DNA from 3 places in the Kitasatospora sp. NPDC058243 genome. Region 2 is predicted to be linked to each of the others. Evidence: riboswitches for the same ligand, from Rfam matches in the RefSeq annotation. Region 2 holds a riboswitch; each other region holds the start of a gene.
What was found. Region 2 has a riboswitch for cobalamin ahead of ACFVX9_RS35245 (ABC transporter substrate-binding protein). Riboswitches for the same ligand answer to the same signal wherever they lie in the genome.
Positions count from the first base shown of each region.

Region 1: it holds a riboswitch for cobalamin, as region 2 does, so the genes downstream of both, ACFVX9_RS16270 (HoxN/HupN/NixA family nickel/cobalt transporter) here and ACFVX9_RS35245 (ABC transporter substrate-binding protein) in region 2, are expected to answer to the same signal.
Region 3: it holds a riboswitch for cobalamin, as region 2 does, so the genes downstream of both, ACFVX9_RS09805 (prenyltransferase/squalene oxidase repeat-containing protein) here and ACFVX9_RS35245 (ABC transporter substrate-binding protein) in region 2, are expected to answer to the same signal.

Region 1 is NZ_JBHVWW010000020.1:103,994-110,225, reverse strand. It holds gene ACFVX9_RS16285 (AAA family ATPase) at 1-507, shown strand, start outside; gene ACFVX9_RS16280 (DNA-formamidopyrimidine glycosylase family protein) at 588-1,397, shown strand; gene ACFVX9_RS16275 (metalloregulator ArsR/SmtB family transcription factor) at 1,417-1,800, opposite strand; cobalamin riboswitch at 1,882-2,096, shown strand; gene ACFVX9_RS16270 (HoxN/HupN/NixA family nickel/cobalt transporter) at 2,126-3,238, shown strand; gene rpmG (50S ribosomal protein L33) at 3,386-3,550, opposite strand; gene rpmB (50S ribosomal protein L28) at 3,708-3,944, shown strand; gene rpsN (30S ribosomal protein S14) at 3,944-4,249, shown strand; gene ACFVX9_RS16250 (CobW family GTP-binding protein) at 4,255-5,421, shown strand; gene rpsR (30S ribosomal protein S18) at 5,434-5,670, shown strand; gene rpmF (50S ribosomal protein L32) at 5,770-5,943, shown strand; gene ACFVX9_RS16235 (Xaa-Pro peptidase family protein) at 6,034-6,232, shown strand, end outside.
Region 2 is NZ_JBHVWW010000082.1:22,386-28,617, forward strand. It holds gene ACFVX9_RS35235 (type I polyketide synthase) at 1-1,650, opposite strand, end outside; gene ACFVX9_RS35240 (hypothetical protein) at 1,926-2,567, shown strand; cobalamin riboswitch at 2,687-2,892, shown strand; gene ACFVX9_RS35245 (ABC transporter substrate-binding protein) at 2,987-3,958, shown strand; gene ACFVX9_RS35250 (FecCD family ABC transporter permease) at 3,955-5,034, shown strand; gene ACFVX9_RS35255 (ABC transporter ATP-binding protein) at 5,031-5,849, shown strand; gene ACFVX9_RS35260 (ferredoxin) at 5,846-6,232, shown strand, end outside.
Region 3 is NZ_JBHVWW010000010.1:34,283-40,514, forward strand. It holds gene ACFVX9_RS09790 (flagellar hook-length control protein FliK) at 1-426, shown strand, start outside; gene ACFVX9_RS09795 (hypothetical protein) at 562-1,092, opposite strand; gene ACFVX9_RS09800 (hypothetical protein) at 1,628-2,992, opposite strand; cobalamin riboswitch at 3,210-3,286, opposite strand; cobalamin riboswitch at 3,364-3,507, shown strand; gene ACFVX9_RS09805 (prenyltransferase/squalene oxidase repeat-containing protein) at 3,611-6,232, shown strand, end outside.

The DNA.
Region 1 (6,232 bases), on a different contig from region 2:
ACCGTCGCCCGGTACTGGGCCGAGCGCCGGCCCAGCCCGACTGCGCACATCAGCCTGGACGACGTCCGCGAGTGGGTGCAGTCCGGCTTCGCCAACCCGCAGTCCGGCTGGAACAACGCCTCCGAGGCGCAGTACCGGCTGGCCCGCCGCACCTGCGGCTTCGCCTGCCGCAACTACCTCGCCAACGGCATCTCCTGCATCATCGACGACGCCGTCTTCCCGGACCGCCCGGCCATCGGCCTCGGCGGCTGGAAGCGGCACATCGGCCCCGGCATGATCCCGGTCGTGCTGCTGCCCAGCCTGGACTCCGTGCTGCACCGCAACGCCCGGCGCGGCGGCACCCGGCGGCTCGGTGACGAGGAGGTGGCGCGGATCCACGGCCGGATGGCCGGCTGGTACAACTCCGGGCTGCCGATCATCGACAACTCGTACCTGGACGTGGCCGGCACCGCCGCCGAGCTGGACCGCGTCATCCTGGCCCGGCTGATGGGCATGCCGGTCCGCTGACCTGCGACGATCCGGTGCTGTCGGCGCCGACTGCGATGATGTGCAGGTCCTGTCGAACCACCCCGGGGGAGCTGACGCCCGTGCCGGAAGGCCACATCATCCACCGCCTCGCCGCCGAGAACCGGAAGGCCTTCGGCGGCCGCCCGGTCGAGGTGTCCAGCCCGCAGGGCCGGTTCGCCGACGAGGCCAAGGCCATCGACGGGCAGCTGCTCACCGCGGCCGAAGCCGTCGGCAAGCACCTGTTCCTCGGCTTCGAGGAGGGCGGCTGGGTGCACGTCCACCTCGGCCTCTACGGCGGCTTCGCCTTCGGCACCGGGCCCGCGCCCGAGCCGGTCGGCCTGGTCCGGCTGCGGCTGGCCAACGACGACGGCTACGCCGACCTGCGCGGCCCCAACACCTGCGCGCTGGTCACCGGCGCGGAGAAGGCCGCCGTCGCCGCCCGGCTGGGCCCCGACCCGCTGCGCGCCGACGCCGACCCGCAGGCCGCCTGGCGCCGGATATCGGCCAGCCGGACGACCGTCGCCGCGCTGCTGATGGACCAGAAGGTGCTGGCCGGGGTGGGCAACGTCTACCGGGCCGAGGTGCTGTTCCGCCACGGGATCAACCCGCACCGCGCCGGCCGCGACCTCACCCGGGGCGAGTGGGACGCGATCTGGGCCGACCTGGTCGCCCTGATGCACGAGGGCGTCGGCGCGGGCCGGATCGACACCGTCCGCCCCGAGCACACCCCCGAGGCGATGGGCCGCCCGCCGCGCGTCGACGACCACGGCGGCGAGGTGTACGTCTACCGGCGGGCCGCGATGCCCTGCCTGGTCTGCGGCACCGACGTCCGGACGGAGCAGCACGCCGCGCGCAACCTCTTCTGGTGCCCCGCCTGCCAGGCGGCCTGACCAGGCACTGTCCAGTCGGTCAGCCGACGGCCGCGGTGGGCTCGTGGTGTTCGGCGGCGGCGCACGCGTCGAGGAGGGGGCGCATGGCCTCGTCCACGAGCCGGTAGCGCACGACCCGCCCGTCCTTGTCCCCGGTGACCACGCCCGCGGTGCGGAGCAGCCGCAGGGCCTGGGACACGGCGGGGTCGCGCATGCCGGTGGCGACGGCGAGGTCGGAGACGGCGAGCGGGCCGGCCCGGTGGAGGGCGAGCAGGAGGGCGAGCCGCCCGGGGTCGGCGAGCAGGGAGAACCGCTCGGCCCAGGTGCGGACGTGCGCGGGGTCGCCGATCGCGGCGATGGCCTCGCAGACCCGGTGTCCGTCGATGGTGCGGTGGCCCGCGCGGTCGGCCGGTACGAGATGCATGCGCACATTGTTGCAGGAGGGGGCCTGTGATCCTGGACACCTGCGCAGGTGCGCAGCCTTGCAAGGGTGGGTCCTGACCCCTACGGTGTTCCCCGCCGTGGTGCTCGGGAAGACCGGTGACGGATCCTCAGGGGTCCCAGTCCGGAGCGGCCCTCGCCACTGTGATCGGGCCATCGTGATCGTCGACGATGGAGAGACGTCCGTACCCACGACGCCACTGGGAGCCTCGCGCACCTGGGAAGGCGGGTACGGGACCCCCGTAAGCCAGGAGACCGGCCACGGCATCTCACGAAGTGTTTCCACGAGGTGCTGGAGCGTGACCCGAATGACCCTGCCCGAAACCGCCGCCGCCGAGGCGCCGGCGACACCGTCCGTGCTGCCCACGTTCCGCTGGAAGCGCGAGGACACCGTTCGCACGGCCGGGCTGATGGGGGTGATCCTGGCCATGCACGTGGTGGCGTTCGGGACGCTCATCTTCCTGGTCGCGCCCCACAACTACGCGGTCGGCACCCAGGTCTTCGGCGTGGGCCTGGGGATCACCGCGTACACCCTCGGCATGCGGCACGCCTTCGACGCCGACCACATCGCGGTGATCGACAACACCACCCGCAAGCTGATGGCGGACGGCAAGCGGCCGGTCTCGGTCGGCTTCTGGTTCGCCCTCGGGCACTCCTCGATGGTGGTGCTGATGGCCGCCCTGGTGGCGGGCGGCGCGCAGCTGGCCAGCACGCTGATGGACGACGACTCGACCACCCACAAGTGGCTCGGGATGGTCGGCACGACGGCCTCCGGCGCGTTCCTCTACCTGATCGGCGCGCTCAACCTGGCCGCGCTGCTCGGCATCCTCAAGGTGTTCCGGGCGATGCGGGCCGGGTCGTACGACGAGGCGCAGCTGGAGGAGCACCTCAACTCGCGGGGCTTCATGGCCCGGGTGCTGAACCGGGCGACCCGCTCGATCACCCGGCCCGGGCAGATGTTCCCGGTGGGCATGGTGCTGGGGCTGGGCTTCGACACCGCGACCGAGGTCACCCTGATGGTGATGGCCGGGTCGGGCGCGGCGGCCGGGTTGCCCTGGTACGCGATCGTCTGCCTGCCGCTGCTGTTCGCGGCCGGGATGAGCCTGTTCGACACCCTGGACGGGACGTTCATGAACTTCGCGTACCAGTGGGCCTTCGCCAACCCGGTCCGGAAGGTCTACTACAACCTGACGATCACCGGGCTGTCGATCGCGGTGGCCTTCGTCATCGGCACCATCGAGCTGGTCGGCGTGCTGCACGAGAAGCTCGATCTGACCGACCCGGTCACCGGCTGGATCGCGGGCATCTCGCTGGACAACGTCGGCTACGCGATCGCCGGGCTGTTCGTGGTGGTCTGGGCCGCGGCGATCGCCTACTGGAAGCTGGCCCGGGTGGAGAAGCGCTGGGTGGCCGCCGAGTAGTGACGGCTGCGAGCGGCGACGGCTGCGAGCAGCGACGGCGCCTCCCCTGGGATCCCGGGGGAGGCGCCGTTTCGTCGCTGCGGGGCGGTACGGGTCGCTGCCGGTCGGCGTTCCGTCGGTGCGGGGTTCAGTTCGGGCGGGCGGGGTTCAGCGCTCTTCGCGGAAGTCGACGTGCCGGCGCGCGACCGGGTCGTACTTGCGCAGGACCATCCGGTCCGGGTCGTTGCGGCGGTTCTTGCGGGTCACGTACGTGTAGCCGGTGCCGGCGGTGGAGCGGAGCTTGATGACGGGGCGCAGTTCACTACGGGCCATGGGTGTCCTCCCGGGTTGGCGGGTTGGCGGGTTGGCGGGTTGGCGGGTTGGCGGGGTGTTCGGGGCTGGGGCGAAACCGTACACCGAAATGGAAGTCATTTTCATCTGGTGTAACGTGAGCTCCGTCCTGCCCATTCCCGGACGTCAGGGAGCACCCATGTCCGCCCACTGCCAACTCACCGGCCGCAAGCCCGGATTCGGCAACGCGATCTCGCACTCGCACCGCCGCACCCGCCGCCGCTTCGACCCCAACATCCAGCACAAGCGCTACTGGCTGCCCGGCGAGGGCCGGTACGTCCGGCTCACCCTCAGCGCCAAGGGCATCCGCACCATCGACACGATCGGCATCGAGGCCGCCGTCGCCCGCATCCGCGCCCGAGGGGGGAAGGTCTGATGGCCAAGCAGAGCAAGATCGCCAAGAACGAGCAGCGCCGCGCCGTCGTGGCCCGGTACGCCGAGCGCCGCGCCGAGCTCAAGCGGATCATCGCCCACCCCGGCACCGCCCCCGCCGAACGCGCCGCCGCCCAGGCCGAACTCGCCCGCCAGCCCCGCGACGCCAGCGCCACCCGGATCCGCAACCGCGACGCCGTCGACGGCCGCCCCCGCGGCTACCTGCGCGCCTTCGGCCTCTCCCGGGTCAACCTCCGCGTCCACGCCCACGCCGGCCACCTGCCCGGCGTCCGCAAGGCCAGCTGGTGAGCGGCGTGGACGGGATCAAGCTGCCCGTGGTGGTCGTCGCCGGCCTGCACGCCGCCGAACGCCGCGCCACCGTCCGGGAGTTGGCCGCGGCCGCGGTGGACGCGGTGGTCCTCCACCACGACCTGCGGGAGGCCTCGCAGGGCGTCGTCCACCGCGAACTGCGCGACGCGGGAGGCGGGTTCGACGCCGCCGACGTCCCGCTGGTGAACGACTGCCCCTGCTGCGCCCTGCGCGAGGACCTGCTGCCGCGACTGCTGCGGATCGCCGACGAAGGCCGGTACGGACTCGCGATCGTCGAACTGTGGGGCGGCAGCGACCCGCACCCGGCCGTCGAGGTGATCGCCGGGGGAGAGGCGGACGGCCGCCACCTGGAGGACGCCGTCGAACTCGCGGGCGTGGTCACGGCCGTCGACCCGGACCGGCTGATCGGCGAACTCTCCGTCTCCGACGACCTGGTGGACCACGGCGAGCACACCGCCCGCCAGGACCAGCGGACCCGCGCGGAGGCGCTCGCCCACCAGGTCGAGTACGCCACCACCCTCGCCGTCCCGCGCGCGACGGCGCACACGCCCGGGCTCGCGCTGCTCCGCCAGCTCCACCCCACCGCCCGGGTCGTCCGGCTCGGCACCGGCGCGCTCACCCGGGCCGCCCTCGGCGGCTTCGACGTCGCCGCCGCCCGCGACCGGGTCAACCCGGCGATCGCGCTGCTCCCGCAGGAGAGCGACGAGGCCGGCGTCACCACGCTGGTCTGGGAGCGCCGCCGCCCGCTGCACCCCGAGCGGCTGCACCGGGCGCTGGAACTGCTCGTCCCCGCCGCCCAGCGCAGCCGCGGCCGCTTCTGGCTGGCCAACCGGCCCGACCTGATGCTCGCCTGGGACGCCGCCGGGGCCAACCTCGCGGTCGAGGAGTGCGGGCCCTGGCTCACCTCCCTGCCCGACGCCGCCTGGGAGCTCTACCCGCCCGCCCGCCGGGCCGCCGCCGCCCTCGACTGGCACCCTCTGCACGGCGACCGGGTGCAGCAGCTCAGCTTCACCGCCGAGGGCCTGGACGTCGACGGTGTCACCGGGCTGCTCGACTCCTGTCTGCTCACCGACGCCGAACTCGCCGCCGGCGAACCCGGCTGGAAGGCCCTGCCGGACGCCTTCCGGGACCTGCTCGACCCCGTTCACTGAGGAGCCGTCACTGTGCGTAAGCGACCGAACCCGCCCAAGGACCGGCCGAACCCGCTGTTCGCGGCCGGCGTCGAGTACATCGACTACAAGGACACCGACCTGCTGCGGCGCTTCGTCTCCGACCGCGGCAAGATCCGGAGCCGCCGCGTCACCCGGCTCACCGTCCAGCAGCAGCGCGCCGTGGCCAGGGCCGTCAAGAACGCCCGCGAGATGGCCCTCCTCCCGTACGACGCCGGCACCACCCGGTAGCCATCGCCGCCGGCACCACCGCCACCACCGTCACCACCGCCACCACCGTCACCACCGTCACCACCGTCACCACCGTCACCACCCGACAAGGAGCCCCCGATGGCCGTCCCCAAGCGCAAGACGTCCCGCAGCAACACCCGGCACCGCCGGGCCCAGTGGAAGGGCAAGGCCCCGAAGCTCGTCCCGATCACCCTCAACGGCCGCGAACTGCTCGTCCCCCAGAACCTGGTCCCCGCCTATCGCCGAGGCCTGATCGATCCGGAGGGGGCGTAGCGACCACAAAGAGGGCGTGCGGGGGCGGGAGCGCGCCCTGTCGGGGGTGCTCGGCGGGCGGATCGGGGTGGGGGTTCGTAGGCTCGACGCATGTCTGATGCGTACGCGGGTCGGCGGGAGCGGGTGAGGGAGCACTGCAGTGCGGCCGGGGCCGATGCGGCGCTGATCACCCGGGCGGCGAACGTGCGGTATCTGACGGGCTGCGCGCCCTGCGGGGCGACGCTGCTGCTGACCCGGGAGCGGGTGCTGCTGGCAGTGCCGGACGATCTGCCGCCGGACGACACCGGGG
Region 2 (6,232 bases):
CAGCCCGTGCTCCAGGGAACCCCCGGCCGGGGCCGGGGCCGGCGCCGCAGCCGGGTCGCTGAGCACCGCATGGCGGACGATCTTGCCCGACGGCGTGCGCGGGACGGCCGCGATCTCACGGACCTCGACGGGGACCTTGTGCTCCGCGAGCTGCGAGCGGCAGACGTCGAGCACCAGCCGCGGGTCCAGGCCTTCCGGGCCGGGCACCACGAAGGCGACCGGGACCTCGCCGAGGACGCCGTGCGGCAGGCCGAGGACCACGGCGTCCCGCACCCCGGGACAGCCCCGCAGGACGTGCTCGACCTCCGTGGGGTGGATGTTCTCGCCACCCCGGATGATCAGTTCGCTGACCCGGCCGGTGAGGACGAGGTGGCCGTGTTCGGCGCGACGGCCGAGGTCCCCGGTCCGGTACCAGCCCTCGCGCAGCGCGGCGGCCGTCGCTTCCGGCTGGTCGTGGTAGCCCGTCATGAGATTCGGACCGCTGACCCAGATCTCGCCCTCGCCGCCCGCGAGGACGTCGGCCCCGCTGTCCGGATCGACGACGCGGACCTCGACCCCGGGTACCGGCAGTCCGCAGGACCCGTCGACCCGGGGGCCGTTCGGGCGGGCCACCGCGATCGCGCCGCAGGTCTCGGTACTGCCGTAGACGTCGAGCAGCGGCGCGCCGAGCGTCTCCTCCACCGCCCCGCGCAGCTCGGGCGGGCACGGCGCGCCCGCCGTGACGCAGAGCCTCAGCCCGGGCCGCGGTGCGGGGAGCGGGGTGTCCTTCGCCGAGGACATCAACCGGTGGTACGTCGTGGGGACGCCGGCCAGGACGGTGAACGGCCCGCCGAGGGCGGCGCTCGGGGTGCGCAGCGTGCGCCACAGGTCGCCGGGCGTCAGGAACTCGCCGGACGTCAGCAGGTCGCCGGCGATCGCGGTGCTCGCGCCGACGGCCGTGGTGCCCAGGATCGCGAGGGAGTGCCCGAAGCTGTGGAACAGCGGCAGCGGCCACAGCAGCCGGTCCTCGGAGGAGAGCCCGAAGAGCGGCGCGTAGCAGGCCGCCACCGACCACAGTGCGCTGCGCTGTGTGGAGAGCACGCCCTTGGGGCGGTGGGTGGTCCCGGAGGTGTAGAGCAGCCAGGCCGGATCGTCGAGCCCCAGGTCGTCGGGGGCCGCGGGCCCGTCCCCGGTCGAGGCCGCAGCCTCGAAGAGGACGGTGCCGTCGGGGGCGTTCGAGGGGATCGGGCCCGCCCCGGTGAGCACGGTGTGCAGGCCGCGGTACGCGGCGCCGAGGCGGTGCAGCTGCGCGAGGTGCGCGGGGTCGGTGATGATGGCCGAGGCGCCGCTGTCCCGCAGGTAGTAGTCGAGTTCGTCGTCGGAGGAGCGGGGGTTGAGCAGGACACCGACCGCCCCCGCCCGCAGCACGGCGAGGCAACCCTCCACCAGCTCCACGCAGTTGCCCAGGCAGAGCGCCACCCGATCCCCGCGCCGGACCCCCGCCCGCACGAGCGACCCGGCCAACCGCCCGGTCCGCCGCTCCAACTCGGCGTAGCTGACGCCGCGCGAGAAGTCGTGGAACGCGACCCGCTCCGCCGACCGTTCGGTGTGCCTCTTCAGCAACTCCGGCAGCGGCCGCACCAGATCGTCATACCGCAGTTCACCACTCACGCCCCGGCTCCGACCTCTCGCCACTCGCGACCCACTCCCCCGTCGATCCCCTCCGTACCCAGTAACACGCGGGCACAGACCGAGTCCTGCGGACTCGCCGCAGCTGCGCTTGCGGCCGCCGAGGAACCGCGGCACTTCGAGGCAGCAATCAGGCCTCTGACCTGCGGAAACAGCAGCTCTCCAGCCCGGGAGGGCGCGAGGGCACAGCGCCGTGGACTTTGAGCGCTGCCCCCGATACCGCCCTCCCCGTCCGGCGCCCGTGTCAGGCTGGGGGAATGCTCTCCGACTCCGCCGCCCCCAACGCCTGGCACACCCCGGCCGAACTGGCGCCGCTCGACGGCAACGAGGCCTTCCGCGGCACCGATGCCGGGACGGTGCTGGACTTCTGGCGCTACGCGATGCCCGACTTGCGAACCAACACCACCCGGGGCCTGCTCGCGGAATTCCTGGTCCACCGCGCCGTCGGCGCTGTGGCACGCAACATGGAATGGGACAGCTTCGATGTCCTGACGCCTGACGGGCTCAGGATCGAGGTCAAGACCAGCGCCTACCTCCAAGCCTGGGGGCAGCGTCAGCTGTCGGAGATTCGCTTCTCCCGGCTGCGCGGACGCACCTGGACTCCCGAGGACGGTGACGCCGCAGAGCAGTCCTACAACGCGGATGTCTACGTCTTCGCCCTCCATATCGCGCTCACCCACGCCGACTACGACCCGCTCGACATCGGCCAGTGGCGCTTCTACGTTGCTTCCCGTGCTCTCGTGGAGGCCACCGGACAGGCCAGCCTGGGCCTTGCTTCCGTACGCCGGCTGTGTGGCGAACCCGTCGACTACGAGGAGCTCGCGGTCCGGATCTCGGCCTGCTCCCTCCAGTCACCCTCAACTGGCGGAGCCACCGAAGCTGCCACCGCCACTGCGTGACAGCGCGCTGGAAAGCCGGCAGGCCGAACACACACCTCCGTCAAGGCGCTGCCGCTGCCGGCGCTTCGCGTGGCCGGTGGGCGTCCTTGAGCCGGTCAGCACCGACCTGACCACGCCTGATACCTTGCCATCGCCGTGGTGTACGGGAAACCGGTCTGAGTCCGGTGCGGCCCTCGCCACTGTTGCCGCGGAGTTCCGCGGCCCTCGCTGACCGGCTTTTCCAGCGGTCAGGGCCACTGGGCGGGCTGGAAGAGCCGTCCGGGAAGGTCGGCTGCGGCGTGTTGATGCGGAAGCCAGGAGACCGGCCACGGCGCGACATGTTCCACGAGGGTTTTGGAGAACACGTGCCCAGCGGTCTGCTGTATCCGTTTCGATCGATATGTTCCGTTCGTCCCACAGGTCCGATACGTGTCGGCCGGGTGGTCGCGGCCGTCCTGTTCACCGGCGCGCTCGGGGCTTGCACCGGCGCCCCCGCGCCCGCCACGTCCGGCGGGGCGGCCGGAAGTGCCGCGCCGGTGAGCGTGGACAACTGCGGGACGACCGTGACGGTCGGCGCGCCGCCCGCCCGGCTGGTGACGCTCAACGAGGGTGCCACCGAGGTGGCCCTGTCCCTCGGCCTGCAGTCCCGCATGGCCGGTACCGCCTACCTCGACGATTCCGTCCCGGAGAAGTGGAAGGCGGCCTACGACTCCGTCCCGGTGCTCTCCAAGGACTACCCGACGAAGGAGAAGCTCCTCGCGGCCCGTCCCGACTTCCTGTACGCCTCCTACTCCAGCGCGTTCACCGACAAGGTCGCGGGCAGCCGGGACGAGCTGCGCGGCCAGGGCATCCCGTCGTACCTGTCCCCGTTCGGCTGCTCGGACAAGAGCCAGGTGCCGCCGACGACCTGGCAGGCGGTGTGGGGTGAACTGAACGACGTCGCCGAGGTCTTCGGTGTCACGGAGCGGGCCGCCGCGATCCAGCAGCAGCAGGAGCAGCAGCTCGCCCAGTTCACGGCGACGGCCGCGGGCAAGGGTCTGAAGGTCCTGTGGTACGACTCGGACACCAAGTCGCCGTTCGTCGGTGCCGGCCACGGCGGACCTCAGCTCGTGCTCGATGCCGTGGGCGCCCGCAACGTCTTCGGGGACCTGCCCGGTGGCTGGCAGAACGTGAGCTGGGAGAAGGTCGTCGCGGCGGACCCGGACGCCATCGTGGTCGCGGACGCTGGCTGGGACACCGCCCAGTCCAAGATCGACTACTTGGAGAACGACCCGGTGCTGAGCAAGCTCACCGCCGTGCAGCGCAAGGCTTTCGTGGTGGTGCCGTTCTCGGAGTCGACTCCCGGCGTGCGGCTCGCCGACGGTGCCGCCCGGGTGTCCGCAGGGCTGGGCCAGCTGCACCCGGGTTCATGACCACCGAACCCCGCCCCGTCGTGCGGCCCTCCGGTCCGGGCCGCGCGACGGCGGCCCTGGCCATCGGTGCGGCCCTGCTGCTGACCACCGTGCTCCTCGGCCTGGCCGTGGGCTCGCAACCCGAGCCGGTCCGGACGGTGATCGATGTCGTGGCGCGCCGTCTCGGGCTGGGCGGCCAGCACGTCACGCTGCTGGACGACCAGATCGTCTGGCAGTTGCGGCTGCCCCGGGTTCTGGGAGCGGCTGCCACCGGCGCAGGCCTCGCGGTCTGCGGCGCGGTGCTGCAGACGCTGACCGGGAACGACCTGGCCGATCCCTTCCTGCTCGGGATCTCCGACGGAGCCGCCGCAGGCGCGGTCACCGTGATCGTCCTCGGCGTCGGCGTGACCGGCGCCGTGGGCACCGGCGCGGTGGCGACGGCGGCCTTCGCCGGTGCCCTGCTCGCCGCCGCCGTCGTCCTGGCACTGGCCGGCGCCCGCACCCGGTCGCTACCGACCACCCGGACCGTGCTCGCCGGCATCGCGGTGGGGCAGATGTGCGGGGCCTACACCTCGTTCGTCGTGCTGGTCCTCGGGGACCGCAACGCGGCGCGCGGTGTCATGGAGTGGACGCTCGGCTCGGTCGCCGGCGTGCGCTGGCCCACCGCCGTCTTCCTGACCGCGGTCGCGCTGGTCGGCGTCACGGTCCTGGCCTCCTCGGCCCGCGACCTGGACGCCTTCGCCTTCGGCGAGACCACCGCCCGCTCCCTCGGCGTCCACGTCGAGCGCACCCGCTGGCTCCTCGTCGCCACCGCCGCGCTGGTGACCGCGTGCCTGGTCGCCAACACCGGCGTCATCGGGTTCCTCGGCCTGGTCGTACCGCACGTGGTCCGACTGGTCTGCGGCCCGCGCCACGCCCTCCTGCTGCCCGTGTCGGCACTGGTGGGTGCGTCCCTCCTGGTGGGCAGCGACATCGTGGCGCGCTCGGTCCTGCCCGACCGGGAGATCCCCGTCGGCGTCATCACGGCCGGACTCGGAGCGCCCTTCTTCGCCTGGCTGCTGTGGCGCCAGGGGCGGGCCGAGGGGGGACCGCAGTGACCGTGACGCCGCCCGCCGAGCTGCGCGCGGAGGAGCTCCGCGTGCGCATCGGCGGAGCCACGCTGCTGGACGCGGTCTCGCTCGCGTTCGCCCCCGGCCGGATCACGGGCCTGCTCGGGCCCAACGGCGCCGGGAAGACCACCCTGCTGCGCGCGGTCGCCGGACTGACCCGGCCGAGCGCGGGGCGCGTCCTCCTGGACGGAGAGGACCTCCACGCCCTCACGGCCCGCCGACGAGCACGACGGGTGGCCTTCATGGAGCAGCAGGCGGACACCCGGTTGTCACTGCCGGTCCGTCAGGTCATCGAGCTCGGACGCACGCCGTACCGCAGCCGCTGGCCCGTGCCGATGGACTCCGCCGCCGACGCCCACGAGCGGTCCGTGTTCGCCGATGCCGTTGCCGCGGCCGACGTCGGACACCTGCTCGACCGGGCCTGGCCGACGCTGTCGGGCGGCGAACGGCAACGGGTCCAGCTCGCGCGGGCGCTGGTGCAGGAGCCCGGCGTGCTCCTGCTCGACGAGCCCACCAACCACCTCGACCTGCGCCACCAACTCGGCTTCCTCGGCGCCGTGCGCGGGCTGGGCGTCACCACGGTGGCCGCGCTGCACGACCTCGAACTCGCCGCCGCCTACTGCGACGAGGTCGCCGTCCTGCTCGACGGCCGGCTGGTCGCCCACGGGCCCAGCTCCGACGTGCTCACCTCGCCCACGATCGCGCACGTCTACGGCGTCGACGTGACCGTGGAACGACACCCCCGGCACGACAGGCCGCACATCCGGTGGAACGGACTGCTCCCCGAAGGGACATCGCCATGACCCTCCCCGCCCCGGGCGCACCCGCCCGCCGCAGTGCCACGCTCCTGGTCGGCATGTCGATCGGGGAAGCCGTCCGTCGTGACGAACTCCTCCGGACCGCGGCGTCGCACCGGGCCTCGATCGCTTTCCTGCAGCAGGCGGACCCCTCCCTGTCGGCCGAGCTGACCAGGCTGGCCGACGCGGGCACCGAGACCGTGGTCGTGATCGGCGTCCGCCTCGCGGCTTCCGGCCCGGGCCAGTCCTGGCTACGGCGGATCGCGGCGCACTGGTGGCGCGAGCGCGCGGGCCACCGTCCCGAACTCCTCGTCGCGACCCGCCTCGCCGACTCACCGGACGCGGTCCCCGCGGTGGCCGCGGTGACGAAGGCCATCACCGGCGAGGAG
Region 3 (6,232 bases), on a different contig from region 2:
GCCGCCGCCGTTGCCCTGACCGCCGGCCTGCTCGGCGTCTCCGCCGTCCAGGCCCCGAAGGCGCAGGCCGCCGCCTGCGACGGCACCACCGGCGTCACCGTCGTGGTCGACTTCACCGCCGTCGGCGGCGGTATCCAGACCGGCTGCGCACCCGGCGACCCCGCCAGCGGCCTGGCCGCGCTGACCGGCGCCGGGTTCGCGTACACCTTCCACCCGCGCTACCCGGGCTTCGTCTGCACCATCAACGCCCTGCCGACGACCTGCACCAACCCCACCGGCAGCGCCTACTGGTCGTACTGGCACGCCCAGCACGGCGGCCCCTGGTCGTACAGCAACCTGGGCGCGGGCAGCTACAACCCGGCACCCGGCGACGTCGAGGGCTGGTCCTTCGGCGCCGGCGCCCAGCCGGGCGTCACCGCGCCCTGACCTCCGGAGACACCCCGGTGCCCCGGCCCCCCCGGAAGGGGGGCCGGGGCACCGGCGGTGCGGGGTTCAGACGGCGCGGGACGTTCGGCGCCGCCGGGCGAGCGAAGGGGCGAATGCCAGGTCGGCGGATCACCGCTACCTGGTCCAGGGCATTTCCGTCGACCCGGTGGGCCGGTACCAGGTGATGCCCCACTCCGCGCCCCAGTCCTTGCCGGTCCAGTCGTAGGCGGGTGTCCAGAGTGGCCGGGCCGGTTGAGGTCCCCACTCCTCCGGGTCCGGGCGCACCAGCAACTCGTCCTCATGGGCGTAGCCGCCGGTGAGTACGGTCGCCACGAACTCCGCGAAGCCGCCGTCGAAACGGTCGAGCGCACCGTCGTCGACGCCACCGAAGTCGCAGAAGACGGCCACCGGCCACTGCTCCGGGTCCGGGCCGTCGGTCAGCCAGCAGCAGTAGTTGTGGTTGCTGTTCATGCCCCAGGGCAGCAGCCCGCCCGGGTCCGGGAACACAGGGGTGCGCTCCTGGTCCCAGAACTCGTCCTCGCCCTCGACCTGCCCCCGGAACTCGGTGTCGCTCTCGAAACGCCACCCCGCCAGGCCGCCCGGCGAACCGGCTCCGTGGGAGCGCTCCGTCGGCGACCGCACACCCCACTCGCCGTTCAGGTTCACCGCACCGTACAGATCGACGAACGCCCGTTATTCCGACGGCAGTTGGACCCCGAGCTCGGCCGGTGCCAGCTCCCACGGCACCCGCGCCGGGGTGTACACCGGCTCGCCCATGATCGCCCGCAGTCGGTCCCATGCCTCGGTCATTACCCGACCCCTCTCCGGCCGCCCGTCGTCAGAAGCTGCACTTTAGGCGACGGCTCCGACAAGCCACTGACCCGACCGGAAGACCGCCGGCTGACGGGCCCCGCTCGATCTCAACGGTCCGAACGGGCGGGCTGGATGATCACTCGTCCGGACGTTTCCAGGACGGCGGTTTGGCTGTTGCGTGATCGTGAACTCGGCTAAGAGGTGGGGGACTTGAGGCGAATTGCCCTGACCGGCAGGGGCGCCGGGACGTGCGAGCGGCCCCGCGCACCGGAGTCGGTGCGCGGGGCCGCTGTGGGGCACCGGGTGGTTCAGCAGTGGGGCAGGCCGGGCACGTCGTGGAACATCGTCGCGCCGTCCCCGCTGCTACCCGGCGTCCAGGGTCTTCGGATCAGTTGCCGTAGCGGAGCGAGACGGTGTCGCCGAGGTGGACGGTGGTGGCCCGGGTGGCGGTGGTGGCGGTGGTGCCGTCCAGGGTGATCTTCCAGGTGGAGGAGCCGCTGTTGGCGGTGCCGTTGATCGCGGTGACGGCGCCGGTGCCGGAGGACGGGGTGACGGCGGTGACGCAGCCGGCGGGGGTCGCGGATGCGGCGGCGTCGAGGACGTCGCCGAGGGTTGCGGTGGTGCCGGTCGGGGTGAGGGTGACGGCGCAGACCTTGAGGGGGTTGGTGCCGTCGTCGATGACCAGCGCGAGCTTGGCGGCGGTGCCGGGGACGAAGGTGGTGGCGGCGGCCCAGGCCGGCTCGCCGGCGGTGGTCGGGGCCGGCGGGGTGGCGGTGAAGCCGGCGCCGGCGACGGCGCGCAGGCCGTCGACGGAGGCGTAGGGGGAGGGGGTGGTGTCGGTGGGCAGGTACTTGAAGCCGCCGCCGGGCTTGAACTGCTGGGCGATCAGGAAGTCGACGGGGCTCTTGCCGGTGCCGCTGGTGAAGTCGGCGCCCTGGGGGTTGATGCCGCAGGCGTTGAGGCCGGAGACGGCCCAGCCGTTGGAGTCGGTGTTGACGCCGAACATGGCGTTGAAGGCGCCGGAGGCGGTGAGCTTGCCCTTGAGGAAGTTCTTGGCGGCGACGATCGCCGGGTCGGTGGCGGGGACGCCCCCGGTGCAGAGCGAGGCCATGGCGGCGCCGGTCATGTCGATGTCGCTGCCTTGGGCGAGGGCGTTCGGGTCGCCTGCGGCCTTGCTGAAGTTCCAGCCGCCGTCGTTGTGCTGGTTGGCGCGCACCGCCGTGACGGAGGCGTCGAGCAGCGGCTGCGGGACGCGGGGGTTGCCGGCCTGGGTCTTGGCGCCCGCGAGGGCGAGGAGGCCGAAGACGGTGCCGTTGAAGTTGGCGGACGGGCCGTAGTAGCCGAGTTCGGCGGTCTGCCAGTAGGTGGCGAGGTCGGCGACGAGGTTGCGGCCCGGGCCGACCCGGGCGGGGTCGATGCCGGCGGCGTAGGCGTTGAGGATGCCGCGCTCGTAGTCCGTGACGACCGGTGAGGCGCTCGGCCAGCCGGGGGCGGCGAGTTGGCCGCGGTACACCAGGCGGGCGTTCTTGGTGGGGTCGCCGCCGGGGGTGACGTCGGCGGCGGCCGTGCCGGCGGCCGCGAGTGCGCTGAACGCCCACTCGTTGGAGAGCCCGCCGCCGGTGACGTAGCTGCCGTCGGCGGCCTGGAGCGACTTCAGGTAGGTGACGCCGGTGCTCTTCGAGGTGGCTATCTGGGTGGGGCTGGCCGTCGCGTGGGCGGGGACGGCGGAGAGCAGGAGTGCGCCGGCCGTCAGGGCGACGGAGGCGGCGCGGGAGGGGGCGGTCCGCGAGGAGGTGGTCTGCGAGGGGGTGGTTCGCGAGGGGGCGAGGAGGGACACGGGACAGGCTCCTTGGGGTGGCGGGCGCCGACCCTGCCCCGGAGTTCCGGCGTCCGTTCAAGGGCGCGCGACTGCCGGAGCGGTCGCCGCCCGGATCGCGTGGGCCGGCTTTCGCCATGGTGCGCGGCCGGGCGGGCATTCGGGCTCAGGGCGGCACGATGGCCACCCCACACCGCTGCGCGTCAGCCCCGGATTCGCACCGGGTTCCCCCGCTCGGCCACCGCGGACGCTACCGCACGGCGCACCGGCGCACGAGGTGGTGTGATCGACATGACGACCCGTTGACTCCTGTTCTACCGGCGTGGTCTGATGAACCGATTTTTTGCCCTCGGCATTCAGGGGAAGCCGGTCCAACTCCGGCGCTGACCCGCAACCGTGGACCCACCTGTGGTGGGTGAGCCGGAATGCCTGGACCGGGGGCCTGTTCACAGAGCACTTGCGTCGTCGCGGACTACGACGCGGTCCGGACGGTCCCTGCCCAGGAGACCGTCGGCTGCGCCGTTGCGTCCCGCGTCGACCGACCAGGGAGTCGTCGTGAGGGTCAGCAGCAGTCGCACACGTCACAGGAACCGGGACCTCGCCTCCGTGGTGGTCGCCGGTGCTGTCGCGGTCGCCGCCTGCGGAAGCGTCCTGTTCGGGCGCCCCGGCACCGCGGCCGCCGACCCGATCGAGCAGTGCACGGCGACGACGGGCGCGATCGTCGCCGTCGACTTCACCCACTGGGGCGGCGGCGTCGTCCGGGGCTGCGACGCCCACCCCACGACCGGGATGAACCTGCTGCACGCCGCCGGCTTCACCACCGCCGGAACCGAGCACGACGGACCCGCCTTCATCTGCCGCCTCGGAACCGGGACCTTCAACAGCGGCACCCAGTACCCGACGCCGGCCGAGGAACCCTGCGTCAACACCCCGCAGGCCACCGCGTACTGGTCGTACTGGATCGCCGAACCCGGCCAACAGGCCTGGTCCTACAGCCGGTTCGGCGCCGGGACGCAGAAGCCCAAGCCCGGCGAGGTCGAGGCCTGGGTGTACGGCGGCACCGACATCGGCGGCACCAGCGGGGCACCGGGCTTCACCCCGGACTCCGTGAGAGCGAAGAGCGGTGGTTCGTCGGCTTCGCCGTCCGCCTCGCCATCCGCCTCGCTGTCACCCTCGGCGACCCCGACCCCGACCCCGACCCCGACCCCGACTCCGACACCGACCCCGACTCCGACCGGGCCGACCTCGACCGGGCCGTCCGCCACCGGTGACCCGGCGGCCGCCGTGGCCTGGCTGGCCCGCCAACTCGTCGGCGGCGACCACATGGAGAACTGGGCCGTCGAGGGGCCGGACTACCCCCGGACCGCCCTCACCGCCATCGCCCTCGCCGCCGCCGGCACGCAGGACCCGGCGCTGCGCAGGACGACCGCCTTCCTCGCCGCCCACACCGACGCCTTCCTGTACCCCGACGGACCGGCCGGCCAGCCCGATGCGAGGGCCGCCGCACTGCTGGCCCTCGTCGCCGAGAGCGCCGGCAGCGATCCCCGGGCCTTCGGCGGCCGGGACCTGATCGCCGCGCTCACCGGCCACGTCTGCACGGCGGCGGGGGAGAACGGCAGGTGCACCGCCGCCGGGGACTTCCTCGGCGCGGCCTCGCCCTGGGTCCAGTCCCTCGGCGTCATCGCCCTCCAACGCGCCGGTGTCACGCCACCCGCCCCGGCGCTCGCCCGCTTCACGGCGCTCCAGTGCGCCGACGGCGGGGTGGCCGGATCGATGATCGTCGCCGGCGAGCACTGCGAGTCCGACCCGCTCACCACCGGCCTCGCGGTGCTCGCCCTTCGCACGGCCGCCGGGTACGAGACGGCGGCGAAGAAGGCTTCGGACCAGCTCGCGGCCGGACAGCAGGCCGACGGATCCCTGCTCCCGTACCTCGGCGCCCCCGGCGACACCATCAGCACCGCGAGCGCGGCCCAGGCGTTCAAGGCCACCGGACAGGACACCCGCCGGGCCGCCGCCACGGCCTGGCTCGCCGCCCGGCAGGGCGCGGACGGCGGCTTCGGCCCCGACGCGTCGACCACCGACCCGGACCCGGCCGCCACCGAGCAGGCGATCCTGGCCCTGACCGGCACCGACCTCACCAGCGTCCGGCACAACCCGGACGCCACCACCCCGCCGACGACGCCCGCCACCACGAAGCCCGCCGGAAGAACCCCCGACGCCGCCAAGGGCAGCGCCTACCTCACCGACCCGTCCCGCCTGATCAACGGCCGCTACTACGAGGGCTTCCCGGCCTTCGCCGACTTCGGTCTCACCATCGACGGCGCCTACGCCCTCGCGGCCACCGGCACCGACGACGCCGCGCTGCGCAGGATCGTCGACTTCCTGGACCAGCCGGGCAAGGACGCCGGTGAGCGCACCGTCAACGACTGGACCGGCATCGGCACCGAGTACGCAGGCGGCGGCTCGATCGGAAAGGAGGCGCTGCTCGCCGAGGCGGTCGGCCGCAACCCGCGCGCCTTCGGCGGCCACGACCTGATCGCCGCCCTGGCCGCCCTCGTGTGCACCAAGGCCGACCAGAGCACCGGCTGCGCGGCGCCCGGCAACTACACCTACGCCACCTCGGTGTTCTCCCAGGCGCTCGGCATCATGGCCCAGCTCCGGGCCGGGGACTCGACGAACGCCGCTCCCGCGATCGCCTACCTGAAGGGCCTCCAGCACCAGGACGGCTCCTGGCCGAGCCTGATCCCCGCCACCGGTGACTCCGACGTGGACAGCACGGCGATGGCCGTCATGGCCCTCGCCCTCGTGCCGGGGGACGAGGCCGCGCGGGCCGTCGACCAGGGCCTCGGCTGGCTCGCCGCGCGGCAGCTGCCCGACGGCGGCTTCCCGGGAGCGGCCGGCGACTCGACCAACTCGGCCGCGCTCGCCATCCAGGGCATGACGCTGCGCCAGGCCTCGTACGGCGCCCGGATCGCCAAGGCGCGCGACTTCCTGGCGGGTCAGCAGAACGGCGACGGCGGGTTCAACGTCGCCTCTGCCGGGCAACCGGGATCGGACGTCCGCGCGTCCACGCAGGTGCTCGGCGGTGCCACCGGGATCTCGTTCGGCACGCTGTTCCGGGACCTCGGGGGAACGTCGACGCCGACGCCGACTCCGACTTCCACCGGGACGGCGACC